One region of the Candidatus Jettenia sp. AMX1 genome, then DNA from elsewhere that is predicted to be linked to it. Evidence: riboswitches for the same ligand, from Rfam matches in the RefSeq annotation. Region 1 holds a riboswitch; each other region holds the start of a gene.
The links. A riboswitch is a leader RNA that binds a small molecule or an ion and turns the genes downstream of it on or off. The one in region 1 is predicted to bind cyclic di-GMP.

Region 1 (4,708 bases):
TTGAGAGAGGTAAAGAAGAGGGTAATTATTCAAAATAATGTTAGACCTATTATAATAAAGAAACACCGTTGGTTGTTGTTCTCTCATTTACGGTCTCTTCTCATAAAAAACAGGAGGTGATGTATGGCAAGGCTTTACAGGTTGTCCGAGAATTAAGATTTTTAAAATTAGCATACGATATATTGTGCTTGTAAATATGATATGAATAATAAATGGTATCCTTAAAATTCTTAATTACATTCTCGGACAACCTGTAAAGCCTTGCCCTACATCGACTCCGTGAGTGTTTTCCTGGTAAATATTGATCACTATGATTTCTCTTCTTTGCTTGCTGCAGTTTCTTGGTACTTATCTGTGTTAATCTATGTCCCATTGCATATCCTTACATCGCCAGAGATTCTCGTTTCCCGCTTTTTGGCGAAGATACGTTTTGTGGAAATGAGAAAGGTTGTATTCCTGTTTTTATTGAGATTTACCAAAAGAAAATTTTCCCTGAATACCTCCTACCGTCATAAATAGTTCTGAGTCGCTTTTTGTCAAAAAGAGGAGGACGCGTTCGTTGGTTTCAAAGACAGGACTATCTTCCATTCCCGGCGAGAAAATAACTTTTATCTCCGCACCGGCAGTGGGTTTTCCCTTAAGTATACATTCAACGAAAATAATAGCCTCCCGGTTGTCTCCCTTTGAATGAATCTCTTTAACCTCTCCGTATATAACGAGATCAGAACGGGCAATAAGTTCTGAGTTATCCATCCTCAACATAATACTATATGCTGGTGTGGAGGAAAAACTCCATAAATATAGAATAAGGAAGAGGAGGAAAATCCCCCTCTTCCTTTTTTCCTTTTTATACTTTGCTAGCCACATTTAATGCTTTCCTTCATTATAAAAATTTGTTCCTATATCCCTGCTGCTGTTCTTTGGATTTACAAATCTCACATTAAATGTAGCAACCTTAGAGGCGTCTCCCGGATTAACCACAATATCCCCAACTACAATTCCATTGAGAGAAACGCGAAGGGTCTCCGGGCCCAGAAGAATATTATCTGAAATAGTCAAAGTGACCTTGACCTGATCAATATCTTTATATGAACTGGAGAGTCTGTGTTGTGCCCGATAAAGATCTCCTATATGCCACCAATAACCGTCAAATTGGGAAACAAAAGGATCGCGTGAAAGTACACCATCTACATCGGCTTTTGACCCACCCGTATCTGTATCTGCGGTAGGTAAATGGCGAGTCGTATAGTTTGCAGTTCCTTTTTGTCTGAGCTGTACCTTTACATCTTTTTCACGAAGTCTGAAACTTCCGGAGCCAGGAGCTGGAATTGAAACAGATTCAATCTGAATAATCACATCTTCTGGCCTGGATCCATAAATCGCATAAATACCTGCAATATCATCATACGAAAGATAAGGTTTTCTTCCCGTGTAAAAAGGATACATAAGGGCATTGGGATCAGAGGAATGTGCCAATCCGAGGGAATGTCCGATTTCATGTGCCGCGACGGTAAGCAAATCAATCCCTGCCCCACCATAGGTTGGAGTTACCCATGTTTCATCTTCATCAAAGTGGACATCGCCAGCAATACATCCCCCATTGACGGGTGGTGGATACCACGCATGTGCCAGCACACCGCCGGGTCCGTCAAAAGGATATCCGTCACCATGGTCTCCTGCTCCCCACCAGATACGGATGTCACCAGCACATGAGTTAGCCCCACCGTCTGCAACTTCTGTTGGTTTAACCTCTGCTACATTTGACCAGAGTCCGAATGCCTGTCCTATAACTCCCCGCTCCGATGCCCAGGAGATATCAGGACTGGTATTTCCAAAGCTGTAGGTAAAGCCAGCGATGGGCCAACTTCCACCGGTAAGAGCATAAGGAGCTAGTCCTGCAGGAAGGTCATCATAGAGACAGGGAGAGTCGCTGGTGCAGGGTGATGCTGATGCAGAGGGGGGAGGCGTTGGTTCTACCCGAAGGATTGTGCTATTGTTATTTGTTACAATAAAATTTTTTCCCTGATATATATAACTAACACCTTCGGTGTCTGCTGCAATGGATAAGCTTCCCATCGTTCCCAGAGAAAACAGAGAAATAAACGATATACATATTTTTACATTTTTCATTGCCTTTTCCTTTATTTAAGGTTGTATTACGCAAGAGAAAAAATCCTTTCATTTCTTTTTCTTCATGAATATCATGCATGTTTCTTTAAAATAGGGAAAATACTTTACTCAGTTTTGACTTAAGCAATTCATTTCAATGTTTTTCAGGTCATTTGTATCACCTCCTGTTCATGAATAAGTGGCCATAAATCTCAGGAACATTTTACGGAGTACCGAGTAACTACAATTTTTAAAACTATTCCTGAAAACAAAAAAGCCTTACTGCAAAGATATTCATGGAAAATATCTTCGGCAGTAAGGCTATCTTATTTCTATCGTGTCAGTTATAAGTGTAAGTGTCTGTTATTTATACTGACACTGTTTACGAACACTATCCACGGTTACAAGACCCTTTACTTTGCGTCCTCCGATCACTCGGAGTTTACCTTTGTCGAATATTTACCGCACTACTATTTTGACCTTAATATGTCAATTTATAAACCAAAAATCAAGGAAATTATTATTCTTTTGAACTACAAAAATTTTCCTGTGATAAATGGTAATCATACGAGATCTTACTTTTAATTAAAAAAAGGAATAGTTTATATTTTTTATTTTTCATGATATAGTATGAAAATAGTATTTCATTTTTAATAGATTGATACTTAAAATATTGCTAAATTTGGCAATCAGGAATATGAATGAGAATAAAATAAAAAATATTTTCAAAAACATAATGGTACAGGGTGATACAGTGATAATAAGTTTATTATTGGCTGCCGTTATTATCGTACCTCTGTTCTTCGATATCCGCCTTTACAGTGTTTTCGACCTTAGCAAGGTGACTGCTCTCTATTTGTTAACGATAGCCATTCTCTTTGTATGGTCGATCATGTTTGCTTTGAATTCTCATCTTACCTGTTCACATACTTCAATAGATATTCCTATCCTCGCCTATATAGGAGTTTTTATTATTTCATCAATTCTCTCTATAAACCCCATAATGAGTCTCTTTGGCACCTACAAGCGTTTTGAGGGTTTAACTGCCACGGTATGTTATATCTTTCTTTTTTATACTACGGTCAATTTTGTAACGACAAAAAAAAGGTTTTATTTCCTGTTAATCTCAATTATCACCGGCGCTGCCATCTCATCATGCTATGGAATTGCACAGCATATCGGGTTTGATATGTTCAAATGGAGTAGTTTTGAAGCCCGCCGGGTATTCTCAACCTTTGGGAATCCCGTATTTTTTTCGACCTACCTTGTTATGGCTTTACCATTAGCCGTTGTCTTATTTTTGGGTAACTCTTTCGAACGAAAAGAATCACCTCCGGTAAGAAGTCCTTATATCGTATGGTTTTTTTTTGCGTTATCCTTGATTATTTACACTACCTTTTGGCTTACCAATACCCGCGCATGTTTTGTGGCGCTTCTTGGAGGATTAATTCCTCTGTTCTTTTTTGTTTCCAAATGGCGCCTTACGAAAAGATATAAAAATGTAATTCTCATTGTTTTATATATCCTTATCGGGGTAGCATTTAACGTAAGGCATGAAACCTCGGTTATTAAGCATTTTACCGCTGATGTAAAGGCAGCCGATTCACCCGAATCTTCCGTGAGTAAAGGAGAATCGAAGGAATTGCCGGATTTTGATAATACGCAAAATAAATCAAGGCCGTGGATTACTGCCCACTTGTCCGTTGCCGGTTCATCTTTTTCCCGCATATTCCAATACCTGGCTGCTCTTGAGATTATGAAAGATTACCCTGTTTTTGGTATTGGACCAGATACTATAGGTATTATTTACCAAAAAAACCTTGCAAAGGTATTTTCACTGCGAGAAAGTGACCGGGGGTTTCCTTTTCCGAGACAGGATAGAATTCACAATGATATTCTCGATACGGTCGTCACTCGTGGTATTTTTGGCCTGGGTACTTACCTATGGCTGCTGGCAGCCTTTGGAATATATATTGGTAAAAATTACAAAAAGTTAACAAGTGAAAACAAATTGCTCATGCTGGGGCTTTTAACGGGAGTACTTTGTTATCTCATTCAAAATGAGTTTAGTTTTGGAAATACACCTATTGTTATGCTCTTTTGGATAATGATGGGACTCTGTATCTCAATAATAAAGATGCAAGAGAGAGAGGAATGGGTAATAACTGGAAAATTCCGGAAAGATGCGAAGCTGCAAAGTCCAGGTAATGGGAAAAATCAATATATTCAAACTCCTGCTTTCACAATTTCCCGAATTTCCAACTTTTCCAGATGGCTATGTTGTGGAATTGTGCTGACGGTATTAGGCTTCATTCTCATCTTCGTTATTCGGGTCTACAGGGCAGATGCATACTTTGAATATGGAAGGAGGGTCTTTGGGTTTGAGGATGAAAACGCTCACGGTAAAGTAGAAAAAGGACTCTATCTTATGAAACATGCTATACATCTCAATCCATACGAGACATTCTATCGCGATGAACTGTGCAGGGTATATATACAAATGGCATTTAAAACAAAAAACGAGGTATGGATACAGGGTACGTACGATGAGGCCAATAATTCTTTACAGTTAATTCCAGAACATTTTTTAAGCTTTTTC
Region 2 (4,708 bases), on a different contig from region 1:
CTATTGTTAGCGTTACAAAAGGAATTGAAAATAACACCCTTCTGAGACCCAGCCAGATCATCGCTGATGTTGTTGGAAAACAATCTGTTTCCTTACTTCTCGGCCCAAGCCATGCAGAAGAAGTAGCGCGTGAATTGCCCACAACGACTGTCGCATCTTCGCAGGATGCGGGTTTAGCACAATTCGTTCAAGAGGTTTTCACCACAGATAGGTTTAGAGTGTATACAAATCCCGATATGATCGGTGTCGAGTTAGGCGCAGCGATGAAAAACGTAATTGCTATCGCATCTGGTATTTGCGATGGCTTGAGATTTGGCGATAATTCTAAGGCAGCCCTTATTACCCGCGGATTAGCAGAGATTAGCCGTCTGGGTATCATTATGGGAGCACAGAGAAGCACCTTCGCAGGACTTACCGGATTAGGCGACTTAATAACGACCTGTATTAGCCCGTACGGACGAAACCGCTGGGTCGGAGAACAAATTGGAAAAGGAAGAAAATTGTCTGAAATCCTAAAGAGTATGGAACAAATTGCAGAAGGTGTTTGGACGACAAAATCTGTTACAGCGCTTTCAAACAGATGGAACGTAGAAATGCCAATCACAAAAGAGATCTACAATGTACTTTTCACCGATAAAAGTCCGCTCGATGCGGTAAGCAATCTCATGATGCGCACTCCAAAATCTGAAGTGGAAGAGTTAATCTGAATATAGTCCTTGATCTTCCGTTTTCTCAGTTACCATTTTTTCCATCTCTTCAATCATTAACCCCTATTATTAAGCTTTCATTCCTTTGATAATGTATGCAATCATATACAGGGAGTATTTTTTTATAACGATTATGAGATATTATGTAAATATTTATGATATATCTACTTAAAAATAAATATATAAGATCTATGTATGTATATACCTACATAAAACCTAGAGTGTTTCCTTCAAACATAAAATAAATACCATTAGAATACCTCTTATGATTATCATAAGTATGTGTTGTTAAGTTATTTATAGAAAAAACTTATATATTTTCTTAAATTTTTCTGTAAAAGAACATTTTGGCAAATGTATTGCGCTATCAGGGCAGAGAAGCATTATTCCACTCCAGACATCACCGGAATTAATAAGTCCTGCAGAGATAATTCAAAAAATAAAACGAGAAAAATTCTCATCAAGATCTTATTTTTCGGAACACTTAGTATGTTAGAATAACAAAAGCATGAGGTAACATTATTATGATGATAAGCAGAATAAATAAATTACTACAAACTGCCCGGAGGCTTAAGAAGCTATTTGACCGAAAGATACTTATTTTGCATTATCATCGTATAACTGAAGAGCATTCAGATCCCAATTCTTTATGTATAACCCCACAAAATTTCTCTGATCACCTGGAGATTTTGCAAAAGTACGCCCGGCCAATACAACTACAGCAATTGATTAAAGCGTTCCATAATAAAAATCTCCCGCATAAATCGGTAGCAATTACCTTTGATGATGATTATGCGGATAACCTCCATAATGCCAAACTATTGCTGGAATGCCACGATATCCCGGCAACGATGTTCCTTACTACCGGATATATTGGAAAGATGTGTGATTTCTGGTGGGAGGAACTGGATAATCTATTGCTACAGCCAGATATGTTATCAAAGACGCTTCGCTTAAGTATGAATAAAAATATTAACCAATGGGAATCGAGTAAAGCAGTTCAGAGCTATCATGAGGACTATTGGAACTATCGCCGTTGGATGAATTGGGAAAAAGACGATCCTTGTGCCCGCCACGTCATTTATCTCTCCCTTTATGAACTGTTACACCATTTGTCAGAAGAAGAACAACAAGAGGTAATTGACAAACTGTTACTGTGGGTTAATATCAGGTCAACCGATACTGATCAACAAACTCCTGACTCTCTCTCATTTGAGGATGTATACGCCCTGGCACAAGGAAAACTTATTGAGATTGGGGCGCATACCGTAACACATCCAATACTTTCCACACTCCCACTGGCTACGCAACGAAAAGAGATACTTCAAAGTAAAGCGTATCTTGAAGAGATACTGAGCCGTCCAATAACAAGTTTTGCATATCCTTATGGCAGAGAGTGCGATTATACGGAAGAAACAGTCACCCTTGTGCAAGAAGCCGGATTTCATTGTGCTTGTACGAATGCTTCTGGTATTATTGGAAGAGATACAAACTGTTTTCAGTTACCTCGCATCCAGATATATAATTGGAATGGGGAAGAGTTTTCTCAGCAATTATCGAGATGGCTTAATTTCCAATAATACTATATTTTATTTGACATAAAATGCTATACTTGAATATAATTAATAAATAAGTATGTATAATCTGTTATTCCACACAAACAAGTTGCACTTAAAGTTTTGCGAGAAGACGTGGGATAAGATATACATAGTCAAAATCAAAACGACAAAGGCAAACCCTGAGTGATCAGGGGACGCAAAGTAAAGGATCTTTAATCATACTGGTAGAGGCGTATCATGATACGCCTCTACCAGTATGATTAAAGATAGCCCTACCACCGAACATGATAAATATATTTGAAATAAATCAGAGAACCTTACTCTGAGAATATTTGACTTAATATTCTCAGAGTAAGGTTTTTGTGTTTTAAGAGTGCGTGTAGGAACAACATCAAAACAAATCTTAGTTGAATGGAATATAATAGATGTCACAAGTTAGCATAATTATTCCTACGTATAATCGTGTTAAGCTTCTCCACTCGGCAATTACCAGTGTATTAAATCAGACATTTCAGGATTTTGAGATAGTTGTAATAGATGATGGTTCACAAGATAATACGCAGGAAATTGTAAAGAATTTTCATGATGAGAGAATACGGTATATACGCCATAAGGAAAATAAAGGAGAAGCCGGTGCCAGAAACACGGGAATAATAAATTCACATGCTGAATACATAGCATTCTTAGATGACGATGACGAATGGTTACCGGAAAAACTCCAGCTACAAGTTGATTTATTAAAAGATAGCGAATCCAAAGTTGGATGTATATATACGGGTTATTTAGTAGTAGATACAACGAAGGGAAAAATATTACGCCGAAGGATTCCCATAAAACGAGGAGACATTTATCACGATATATTTGTAAGAAATTATATTGGAGTTCCCTCTACTGTTATTCTCAGAAGAGAATGCTTTTACAAGGTAAATTTATTCGATGAGAACATAATCTTTGGAACCGATTATGATATGTGGATCCGGATTGCAAAAGAATTTCATTTTGATTATATAGAAAAACCTCTCGTTAAGTATTACATTCACAAAAATAGACTTTCTGCTAATTTGGATATACAAATTAAAGGATTTGAAACAATTCTGAAAAAATACAATCAATTTTTCACCTTAAATAATAAAATTTACTGTCATCAGTATATATATCTTGGCTTACTGTATTGTTGCACCGGAAATTTCAAAAAAGGAAGAGAAATATTTTTTAAAACAATACGGCTACGTCCATTTGGAATAAGAAGTTATCTGGGCCTTGCGCTCTCCCTTTTCAGTACAGATAATTTCAGGAGAATAAGAAATTTAATAGAAAAATTTCTCTTGTACCGCAAAAATCAGACCCCATTTTAAGACTAAAACATTAAGAGCCTAAATTTTGTAATGGAACACAAATTTATCATTTACCATTTTCTCCCAAATAATTTATAACAATAATTATCTTGATAACAAGATATATCTTTGATATACATTAAGTTAGGGTATTTCTTAGAATATCGTATTTTTACATAAAGATGTCTCCAACCGATTTAAATCTTGCTTATCCTTCTGAAAGAAGTATTTCTACCTTACATAAGAAGTCACACCATAGGAGTTCATTGGTCTACCACGTGGACTTACTATACCACCTCGTGCGTCGCGATTTTACTTTACGTTATAAACAATCGGTACTTGGCGTCCTTTGGTCACTTGTGATCCCCTTAGCTCAACTCATCGTACTAGTATTCCTCTTCGATATCGTTGTCCCACTGAAGATTGAAGCCTATCCGGTTTTTGTCTTCTGTGCTTTACTGCCATGGACGTGGTTCAGCACATGTTTGGGTTCAGCAGGTAATCTCTTTATTCATAATCGGGATTTAGTTCGACGGCCCAATTTTGCACCCGCTATTCTTATTATTGTGAATACCCTATCAAACTTACTGAATTATGTAGTAGCCATGCCGATACTTTTTGGCATGTTAATCTTTTACGGCAAAACTCTGACATGGGCTTTATTAACCCTTCCCCTGCTTATCCTCATCCAGGGCATTTTGATTGTTAGTCTTGGTTTAACGATTGCAACCCTGAACGTCTTTTATCGTGATATACAGCATATGATGAGCATGATGCTTATGCTACTGTTCTATCTGACTCCTGTTTTTTATCGTTCCCAGTCGGCTGTTGAAAATTATCGTATCTTGTACACGTACAGCCCGCTTGCAATATTAATCCAGAACTATCGGGCAATCTTTCTCTACGGCACATTCCCCGAATGGAATTCATTACTCATTGCCGGCATTATAAGCGTTGTTCTCTGCTGCTTCAGTTACCTTATGTATTGTCGTTACCTTCACGATGTCATCGATACCATTTAGTTAAGCGATTATTCGAGGAGTATGGGGTGTCTGCCGTTCTCACTGTAGAATCTGTCTCAAAGCAATTTAAAATCCAGCGCAATCGT
Region 3 (4,708 bases), on a different contig from region 1:
GTTCCGATAATCTCGTCATTTTTTACAAGTACGGCGCCTACCATGGGATTAGGCTCTACTTTTCCCCTTCCCTTTTCTGCCAATTCCAGCGCAAGCATCATGTATTTTTCATCAGTATTTACTGTAGTCATAACGCAGCAAACTATGGCCGTAACTCCTCTAATCTCCGGAAGTAATCAGGAAATGTCTTGGATACGCACTCCGGATGTTTTATAGATATTCCCTGTGCGCGCAGCCCAATCAACGCAAAACTCATAGCCATACGATGGTCATCGTAGGTTTCTATTTCTGCCGGTTGAGGCAGAGATGGTTCAATCTCAAAACCATCCTCATATTCTACTGCTGAAATCCCCATCCGGCGCAATTCATTCACGACAGCAGAAATACGGTCAGTTTCCTTTATACGCATATTTTTCACATTCCGTACCCGCGTTTTACCGCGGGCGAATACCGCTACAGATGCCAAAGTCTGCACCACATCCGGCATATCCCCCATATCGACGTCCACCCCATGCAGCGTATCTCCCTGCACCTCAATCCAATCAACATGCATCGTAACCTTACAACCCATTTCCTTAAGGACGTCTACAAAGTGAATATCTCCCTGCAGGGAATCACTTCCGATTCCTTCAACTCTAACCTTTCCACCGGTAATTGCCGCAGCAGCAAAAAAGTAAGAAGCGGCTGATGCATCTGCCTCCACCTCATAATGCATAGCGCGATAACGTTGCCCGGATTTGACGAAGAATGTTCTGTAGTTATCGTTGCTAACGTTTACCCCAAACTGACGCATTAATGCAAGAGTCATATCTACATAACGCTTCGAGACCAGGCTGCCTTTCACTTCTATAACGATATCCTTCTGAGCATAAGGAGCTGTCATTAATAAGGCGCTAAAGTATTGGCTGCTTAAATCTCCCTTTACAACAGCCGATCCACCGGATAATCCCTTTCCTCCGACGAGTACCGGCGGACAACCATTATGGTATTTCGAGCTGACATCTGCCCCAAGCTGTCTTAAACCATCAAGTAAATCCTGTATAGGCCTTTCCCTCATGCGCGAAACACCGTCTATCTCATAGACCCCTTTTCCCAGGGTTAGCATAGCAGTTAAAAATCTCATCGCTGTACCTGCATTTCCAATAAACAAATTTGCCTGCTTTACTGGAATAGTTCCGCTCTTACCGTATACCACAAACCTATTAACATTTTGCTCTTCTTTAACGGGTATTCCCAGGGTATTTAAACTAGATGCCATGTATTTAGTATCATCACTAAAAAGGGCATGAGAAATTATAGATTGTCCGTCAGCCAGTGCAGCCGTAACAAGGGCGCGATTTGTATAACTCTTTGAGCCTGGAGCCTTAACTACTGCATTGACTTTTCCTTTTATTGGTTTTATTTCGATCACTTTATAGCTTACCTATGAAAAATTTCCGTACTATGATATTTCGCCAGCACTGCTTTGGGGGGGACATGAAAATCTGTTCATCAATACACCCAAACGGTCCCAAAGTCCCTCATAAGCCTTAACCTATTCCTGATTAGAAATTTAAAACGAATATATTTTAGTTTATTTGAAACAACTATGCAATAGTATCGTGGATATGATTTTAACGAAGAAATGAAGAAAATCTGCTATGTCGGTTTGAATGCTGGCAGAACTATAATAACCTTGGTAAATACACCTTCAACACTATCAATGGCAAGCCTACCCTCATGGTCCCTGATAATACTGTAACTGATGCTTAATCCTAAGCCCGTTCCTTTACTCCGGGGCTTTGTGGTATAAAACGGTTCTACTACTCTATCTCGTATCCTGGCAGGTATACCCGTGCCATGATCATAGAAGGTAATCCTTACCGCCGGACGGTTGTCTATCGTTGTTTCTTCCCCGATAATCTCAAGGATTTTATTCTCATGCACCTCTGGATATTTCTGGTTTAAGGCATATCGCGCATTACTGATAGCATTCAGAAAGACTTGCTGTATCTGCTGAGGGTGCGCAATAATTTGGGGCAATTTTGGAGAAACGTCTAACTTTATCGTAATACCCTCTTTTCGCAATTGCGCCTTTATCAGGACAAACGTATTCGCCACTATCTCGCGGATGCTAACGATGCTCTTCTTCTCCTTTGAATCGCCAAATCTTGCAAAAGAAAGAAGACTGCTGGTTATGTTCGCTATACGGTTAGCCTCTTTGATAATCCGGCCGGCAATATCCCTTTCCTTACTTCCTTCGCTACTTTTATTAAATAGTATCTGGGCACAGTTAATAACACCGGTTATGGGGTTATTGATCTCGTGGGCTACACCCGCAGCCAGTTCACCTAATGATGCCAGATGTCTGGACCGTTCAGCTTCTCTTTGCAAGGTTATCTTTTCCGTGATGTCCAGAAATGCGCCTAAGATGCCAAGAACATTACCCTTTTCATCTTTTATCGGGGTTCTCACCATCCTGACAATCAATTCCTGTCCATCTACGATATATTTCTCTTCTCTGTCATCTGTCTGCCCTGATTCTATAACCCGCTTATCCTCAGTTCTATATTTCTCGGCAAGTTCTTTGGGGAAAAAATCATAATCGGTCTTTCCGGTAATCTCGTCTGGCCTGATATGGAGATCTCTGGCTAAATTCTCGTTACAAGACATGTATACGAAATTTTTATCCTTAGAAAATATTCTCTGAGGAAGACTCTCAAAGAGGAGCCGATATTTACTTTCGCTTGCACGAAGCGTCTTTTTAGCACGTTTACGCCTGATAATGTTACGGACAATACTCCAAAAGCCAACAACAGAGGGAATAAACTGTTTGTATAACCATTCTGCACAAAACCAGTTCTTTGTATGGAAAGCAAAAATAGGGATTGTTACAAAGAATTTCGAGACGTGAGATAATAACATGCCAGCACCCCTTTATAAAATTTGGCCGTAACAAACACAGCGGCCTATGGAGTGCTGTATTCGCCCGGCAACCCTGCTACCATATTCTTAATGAAGATTTAGGCCAGTGGCTTTGCGTCCCATCCTTTCGAATGGTTTGCCTTTATCAGGTTTCAAAAATTAACTTTATAGATACAAACGTTACGTTTAGCATTTTACATACCAATAAACGATATAGCAACTACAAATCGTTAATAGTGCTCAATATTTATCATATTTTTCATCTTAACATACGTATTGTATGAAATAGGTTCAAAAAATTTTACATGACAAAAATGTATCTTGTAGTACACAAATGTTCCTTGATACAGAGTATTCAGAGATATATCCATTGTTTTTTCTTTCTCAATTTTATATTATTTGCATAGAGCATTGCCCGATCTCAGATCTGCTTATCATAAGCAGAGAGAGAAAACTATTGTGCTCACAGACAGCTCATAGTAAAATTATCATGAAAGATTCATTTTTCACATTATCTTTAGTATTATCTATAATAAAAGGCTTTTAAAATGAATTACAAACCCTATGCAATCTCCTGGAACACGACCTATCGATGCAACTTGCGTTGCAGCCATTGTTACCTCGATACCAATGCATTAACCAGGCAATCCGCCAATGAGCTTAGCACTCAGGAAGGGTTTAAGCTTATAGATCAAATGGCAGAGCTTAATCCTAACTTGCTGCTAATCCTTACGGGTGGAGAACCACTATTAAGGAAGGATATTTATGATCTTGCCTCCTATGCCTCTCAGAAAGGGATGATGATAGTGCTGGGCACGAATGGGAATTTAATTGATGATGATGTGGCAAAGAGATTGAAACAAAGTGGTGTAACCGGTATTGGTATTAGCCTTGATTCTATAATGCCTGAAAGACATGACAAATTCAGGGGGATTTCACGTGCATGGGATGATACCCTCAACGGAATTGAGGCATGCCGCAGGCAAGGCATCGAATTCCAAATACAAACAACCGTCACGAAAGAGAATTTTCATGAGATTGCCAATATTATCGAATTCTCATATAATCTTGGTGCCAGGGTATTTAACCTATTCTTTCTGGTCTGTACCGGTAAAGGTCAGGAGTTGACCGATATTACACCGCAGCAGTACGATCAGGCATTGCACCAGCTTTATACTATACAAAAGAACTATCAGGGGAAAATGATGGTGGGAGCAAAATGCGCACCACACTACCGAAGGATTGTGTATGAACATGATACCACCTCTCCACTCATCAGGACGTATGCTGGCGGTTGTCCGGCTGCTACCCACTACTGCAGGATCACACCGGAAGGCGATGTTACACCGTGTCCTTATATGCCTAATGTTTCCGGAAATGTAAGAGAGAAAAGTTTTGTGGAGATTTGGAAAAATACCCCCGATTTTCAAACTTTGCGAAATACTGATCTGAATGGCAGATGCGGTGTCTGTGAGTTTAAGTACATCTGCAAAGGATGCAGGGCAAGGGCGCTTGCAACCTCAGGGAACCAGATGGATGAAGATGGATGGTGCAATTATATCCCGGGGAAATATGGCAATACAGTTATCCAATTAGCACCAGCCGAAACCTTTGGGGTTGAAGAAAACTTCACCATGAGCTGGAGTTCCGAGGCAAAAAATATCCTGAAACAAATCCCCTCTTTCGGACGGGGTATGGTCATTAAAAATGTTGAAGGTTATGCAGCAAAGAGCAACCATCATGAAATAACCTTGGAAGTAATGAGGGCCTCACGGGAAGAGATGATAGCAAAGAAAAGAACTGC
Region 4 (4,708 bases), on a different contig from region 1:
GTATCCGGCGTCTCAATCCCAATAAAAACCGCATCAAAGCCTGCTTCAGACATCATTCGCATCAAGTCATCATCATCAGCCAGGTTGATAGAGGCTTCCGTGTTAAACGGTATCGGTACATGTTCTTTTTGCCATGTAATTAAAGCAGGAAGCAATTCTTCCTTGAGGTTTTTTTTGCTCCCGATGAGGTTATCATCTACGAAGAATACGGGTCCGCGCCACCCCATACGGTAGAAACTATCCAGCTCGGCAATGATTTGTTCAGCGGTTTTGGTACGTGGGCGTCTTCCAAATAATGATGTCACATTGCAGAACTCGCAGTGATATGGACAACCCCGGGAGTACTGTATACTCATCGAGGCATATTGCCTCAGATCGGCTAATTCCCAAAGAGGTGTCGGGGTCTCCTGAATATCAGCAAACTGAGATGTGGTGTATATCCGCCTGGCACAATTATTATTCAGATCTTCTAAAAAAGGCGGCAAGGTTAGCTCTGCTTCGTTAAGAACAAAATGGTCGACATGCTCAAATTGCTCATGCTCGCTCGTGAATAAAGGCCCTCCGGCAACTACCTTAAGGTTGGCTTCCTTGCAGCGTCTGATGATCTGCTGAGCCGACGTTCTTTGTATAACCATACTGCTGATAAATGCATAATCCGCCCATAACAGATCTTCATCCTTGAGTCTTGTTACATTGACATCAACTAAACGTTTTGACCACTCAGGTGGGAGCATTGCAGCAACTGTCAGTAATCCTAGCGGCGGAAAGGAGGCCTTTTTGCGTATGAACTTAAGTGCATGTTTGAAACTCCAGAATGTATCTGGGAACTCGGGGTATATCAACAGTATATTCATTATGTTTGTCAGAATAACCTCAATAAATATTAAAAATACTCCTACACAGCTAATTATAATCTTTACCTTTTATAACATAAATAAACATGATGTCAAATGCAAAAGGAAGGGAAAGGAAATTCGATGAGAATTTTCCAGTAATATCAAGAGGTTAAAGGAGAGAGATGCTTCAAAAGGAGAACGGAGAAACCTTTGAGCTTATGCTGATGTTCAAGTCACTACAGGCTTACAGAAATGTGAGATAAAAGATATCGGGTAAAGGCGCAACCTTTGACCTCTGCATTCTCAAGTTCATAATAGTAATCTTTTGAGAAGGAGTTATTCTGCCGCAGGGTTTTATTTAAGTTTTTATTATAATAAAAACTTAAATTTTTCGGCAGCTTTCAGGATGATGTCTATACCCCTATCCAATTGATATCTGGTATGTTCAGAGGTAATAAATATACGAATACGTGCTTCATTTTTTGGTACTGATGGAAATTGCAGGATACTTCCATCAAAACCTTCTCTCTGGAGAAAGTCGTTGAGTTTTAAGGTATTTCGTTCTGAGCCAAAAATCACCGGAACAATCCAACTTTTACTATTTCTCATATCAACTTTTCCTGCAAGTTTTTTTCTAAAATACGCCGCATTTTCCCGTAGTAATCTGCGCCTCTTCTCGCCCTCAGGCCCTGACGCCAGTTCGAGCACCTTAATCATACCACCGGTTACTGCAGGATCTAAAGCGCAGGAAAACATGCGGCATTTTGCATACCAATTAACGTAACGGACTACCTCTTTTTTTGCGAGTAATGCGCCACCAACCCCACTAAATGCCTTACTAAAAGTAATGACATAAAGATCGATGTCTTCTAAGACGCCAGACTCTTCACTGACTCCTCTGCCATTTTCACCGGCAATCAGAGTTGAATGAGCCTCATCAACAAGAATGCTTGCCTGATAATTTTTAACCACCCGTACTATATCACTAAGGTCACCATAATCACCATCTGCACCATATAGACTTTCGACGCAAACAAGAACACGTGATTTTCCATGGGAAACTTCTTGTAAAACTTGTTCGAGATGTTCAATATCATTATGTCGAAAATAGGAGCAGTTTGCCCCGGATATCTTCGCCCCTTCAAGAATTGATGTATGAACCGATTGATCCATTACGATATGATTTCCCGGCTTCATGTAAGCCTGTATAACACCTACGTTCGCGCTATAGCCAGAGGGAAATAATGATATTGACCGGTCGTCTAATCCAAAAAAATGCGTGAGATCCTCTTCCAGCTTTTTATGAATACCATACGTACCACTGATCACGGGTGAACTAGCCGCACCAAGACCATAGGTATCGAGAGCATCTTTTGCCGCTGCAATTACATCAGGATGATAGCCAAATCCCAGATAGTTATAGCTGGAAAAATTCAATAGTCTCATTCTATCACCCGTTTCACGCTGGATTTCAATTTCGGTTTTTTGCGCCCCAAGTCTTGGCGATTCAAATGTGTATAAACCATCCCTCGTTGCACTCTCTACCCATTCGTTAAAATGCTTTATTTCTGTCAGTTCAGATCCGGGATTGCCGATAAACATATCATAGGTATAGTTCTGATAATTTTGAGATTTATCATCAGACTCTGCCTGGAATTTAACTTTACGATTCTCCAGAATTTTACGGGTAAGCTCACGTTTTTCTTCTGACGATATACTTTTTGCATTAACAGAACTCATGAAAACCTCCCTTTTCTATGAAAATACCTATTACTGCTCAATATCAGATAAGATTTGTAGAATCCTACTTTCTACGAAGAATTACGTAGTAATAATACAACAGAAACACAAGATTAATCCTCCCTTCCCTTGATGGGAGAGGGCTATGGTAAGGGTGCACAATGAGATTGTTTTCTTTCCCTTATTCCCGTCCCACCACGGGGGAGGAGGTACTGAATTTTCTCGTATATATACCGTAATTACACAAAATCAAGCTGAGAGCTTCCCTTGATTTCTCCCTTGCAGAGGAGAGAAAAGGGGTTATAAATTTCAAGTTCAGATAAAACAAAAAAACCTTACTTCGAGAATATTAAGTCAAATATTCTCAGAGTAAGGTTCTCTGATTTATTTCGAATATATTTATCATGTTCGGTAGTAGGGCTATCTTTCATTCATAGGAGAGACGCATCATGATGCGCCTCTGCCAGTGTAATTAAAGATCCTTTACTTTGCGTCCCCTGATCACTCAGGGTTTGCCTTTATCGCTCTGTCTTAATTTTTAAACGCTACCTATATAACAAGTATGTTGTCTTATGTCAAATAAAATAATATTTTTATTTAAAAGCTATAAAAGAAGTGACGAAAAACTAACCTGATTTCTTGGATCGTTTTAGTTTCTTTCCCAGCCTGAGTATCGATAGGAAGCGAGGTACAAACTGATCAAATAGGTGAAAAGAATTATTTCTCCTTACCATTTTACTTTGATTCTTAAGATTATCTTTCTTTCTTGGATCAAAACGGTCTATAGGATCATCAACAAGCTCTCTGGTGTCTTTATCTCGTTCATCAAGGATAAAAGACGGGACAGATTCTGTTATCCTCGTCCTCCGATTCAGCCTCATATTCGAATTGTCACCTAACTTTGCGATAATCTTGAAGTCAAAAGCCCTGATCATTTCTGGTGTAGCTCCAAAAGCAAAATTTACACAGCCATAGTCTGAAGATACAATTACATGGGCTAGTTCTTTTAAACCATTTTTATCAAACGGAATATAGACCGGTTCACCTATGGATAGTTCATCAAATCTCTCAAGGGTGAATTTTGATGTTTTAATTAATTCTGCAAGCGATTTATCCAACAAGTCGAGTTTGAAAAAACAATCCTCCGATGCACGACGCACGATGTCATCAGCAGCAGGAAAATCTACTTTTCTCCACGTATTTAACAAATTCTCACCATCGTAATTAGCCAATATCCAGGGAAGGATAAACCAAAAATGCCTTCTGTACTCAGGGGGAATGCTAATGCCCTGTAAATGGTAAATGTTTCGGCCATCTTTATCTTTATGGTTTGATAAACCGCAACTCACAAGAAACGTAGTTTGTAAATGGTTTAAGCAGTAAAGAGGCAAAACCGGCGATTTGCAGAAAGCATTTTTGTACTTATCATACAGATTGTAAAGCTGATTTAATAGCTTAAGACTATCTGAAGAAATTTTCGGTGGAACAATCATCCATCGATAATCTTTCGATAAAGAACGGGAATATAAAAGTTCCTGGTATTTCATTTGATCTGCCTTACCCTCTCCATTGCTTTGCCCAAGAGCGGTTCTATATGTGTCTCAAATTGGCTTAAAATTTCGTAATCCTTATTTTTTTCTTCTAAAATAGCTCTGGCGATACTCTCGGCATCAGGCTTACGCATGATGAGAGACCAGATTTTATTTACCAGCCCCGCTTTTTTCAGGATTTCTGAAAGTTCTTTTTCCCTTTGCCTTATACTCTTGCTGGCTTCCTCTCTCATCTGCTTTAAAGTTTGCCCTAAACAATAAAACAAAACATGTTCTGCATTCACCGGTTGTGGAAATCCCACAATCTTATCTTCGGACCTAAAAGGATGTTTAACATCCTCTGTAGGAGTAACAGACCGATGAACATTACCCTCTCCTACTGCAGAGACAGGAACAATACACCCCTCCCAGGAGGGATTTTGCTTCTGTAAAGATACCATCTGATTAAATACTTCCAGGCCCCGTTCAATCAACGGCGCATAATTGTCAGTTTTCCACCTGGCATCAACCGTATCTGCCTTTGTTAACATGATTACAAATATTAAATTCCTATTCGGATAAATCCTGCTATAGGTTGTGAAT

Region 2: it holds a riboswitch for cyclic di-GMP, as region 1 does, so the genes downstream of both, FBQ94_RS04070 (glycosyltransferase family 2 protein) here and FBQ94_RS00865 (M10 family metallopeptidase domain-containing protein) in region 1, are expected to answer to the same signal.
Region 3: it holds a riboswitch for cyclic di-GMP, as region 1 does, so the genes downstream of both, FBQ94_RS16960 (two-component system sensor histidine kinase NtrB) here and FBQ94_RS00865 (M10 family metallopeptidase domain-containing protein) in region 1, are expected to answer to the same signal.
Region 4: it holds a riboswitch for cyclic di-GMP, as region 1 does, so the genes downstream of both, FBQ94_RS16670 (aminotransferase class I/II-fold pyridoxal phosphate-dependent enzyme) here and FBQ94_RS00865 (M10 family metallopeptidase domain-containing protein) in region 1, are expected to answer to the same signal.

What each region holds. Positions count from the first base shown of each region.
Region 1 covers NZ_SZPP01000002.1:84,606-89,313, forward strand. The annotation lists gene FBQ94_RS00855 (MlaD family protein) at 1-38, shown strand, start outside; gene FBQ94_RS00860 (hypothetical protein) at 463-762, opposite strand; gene FBQ94_RS00865 (M10 family metallopeptidase domain-containing protein) at 868-2,130, opposite strand; cyclic di-GMP riboswitch class I at 2,418-2,566, opposite strand; gene FBQ94_RS00870 (O-antigen ligase family protein) at 2,864-4,708, shown strand, end outside.
Region 2 covers NZ_SZPP01000011.1:79,772-84,479, reverse strand. The annotation lists gene FBQ94_RS04080 (NAD(P)H-dependent glycerol-3-phosphate dehydrogenase) at 1-707, shown strand, start outside; gene FBQ94_RS04075 (polysaccharide deacetylase family protein) at 1,232-2,287, shown strand; cyclic di-GMP riboswitch class I at 2,428-2,549, shown strand; gene FBQ94_RS04070 (glycosyltransferase family 2 protein) at 2,692-3,621, shown strand; gene FBQ94_RS04065 (ABC transporter permease) at 3,867-4,622, shown strand; gene FBQ94_RS04060 (ABC transporter ATP-binding protein) at 4,649-4,708, shown strand, end outside.
Region 3 covers NZ_SZPP01000079.1:1,818-6,525, forward strand. The annotation lists gene ribD (bifunctional diaminohydroxyphosphoribosylaminopyrimidine deaminase/5-amino-6-(5-phosphoribosylamino)uracil reductase RibD) at 1-131, opposite strand, end outside; gene aroA (3-phosphoshikimate 1-carboxyvinyltransferase) at 143-1,411, opposite strand; gene FBQ94_RS16960 (two-component system sensor histidine kinase NtrB) at 1,639-2,904, opposite strand; cyclic di-GMP riboswitch class I at 2,968-3,055, opposite strand; gene FBQ94_RS16965 (radical SAM/SPASM domain-containing protein) at 3,453-4,708, shown strand, end outside.
Region 4 covers NZ_SZPP01000074.1:5,327-10,034, forward strand. The annotation lists gene FBQ94_RS16665 (B12-binding domain-containing radical SAM protein) at 1-734, opposite strand, end outside; gene FBQ94_RS16670 (aminotransferase class I/II-fold pyridoxal phosphate-dependent enzyme) at 1,206-2,576, opposite strand; cyclic di-GMP riboswitch class I at 2,984-3,103, opposite strand; gene FBQ94_RS16675 (hypothetical protein) at 3,203-4,123, opposite strand; gene FBQ94_RS16680 (hypothetical protein) at 4,120-4,708, opposite strand, start outside.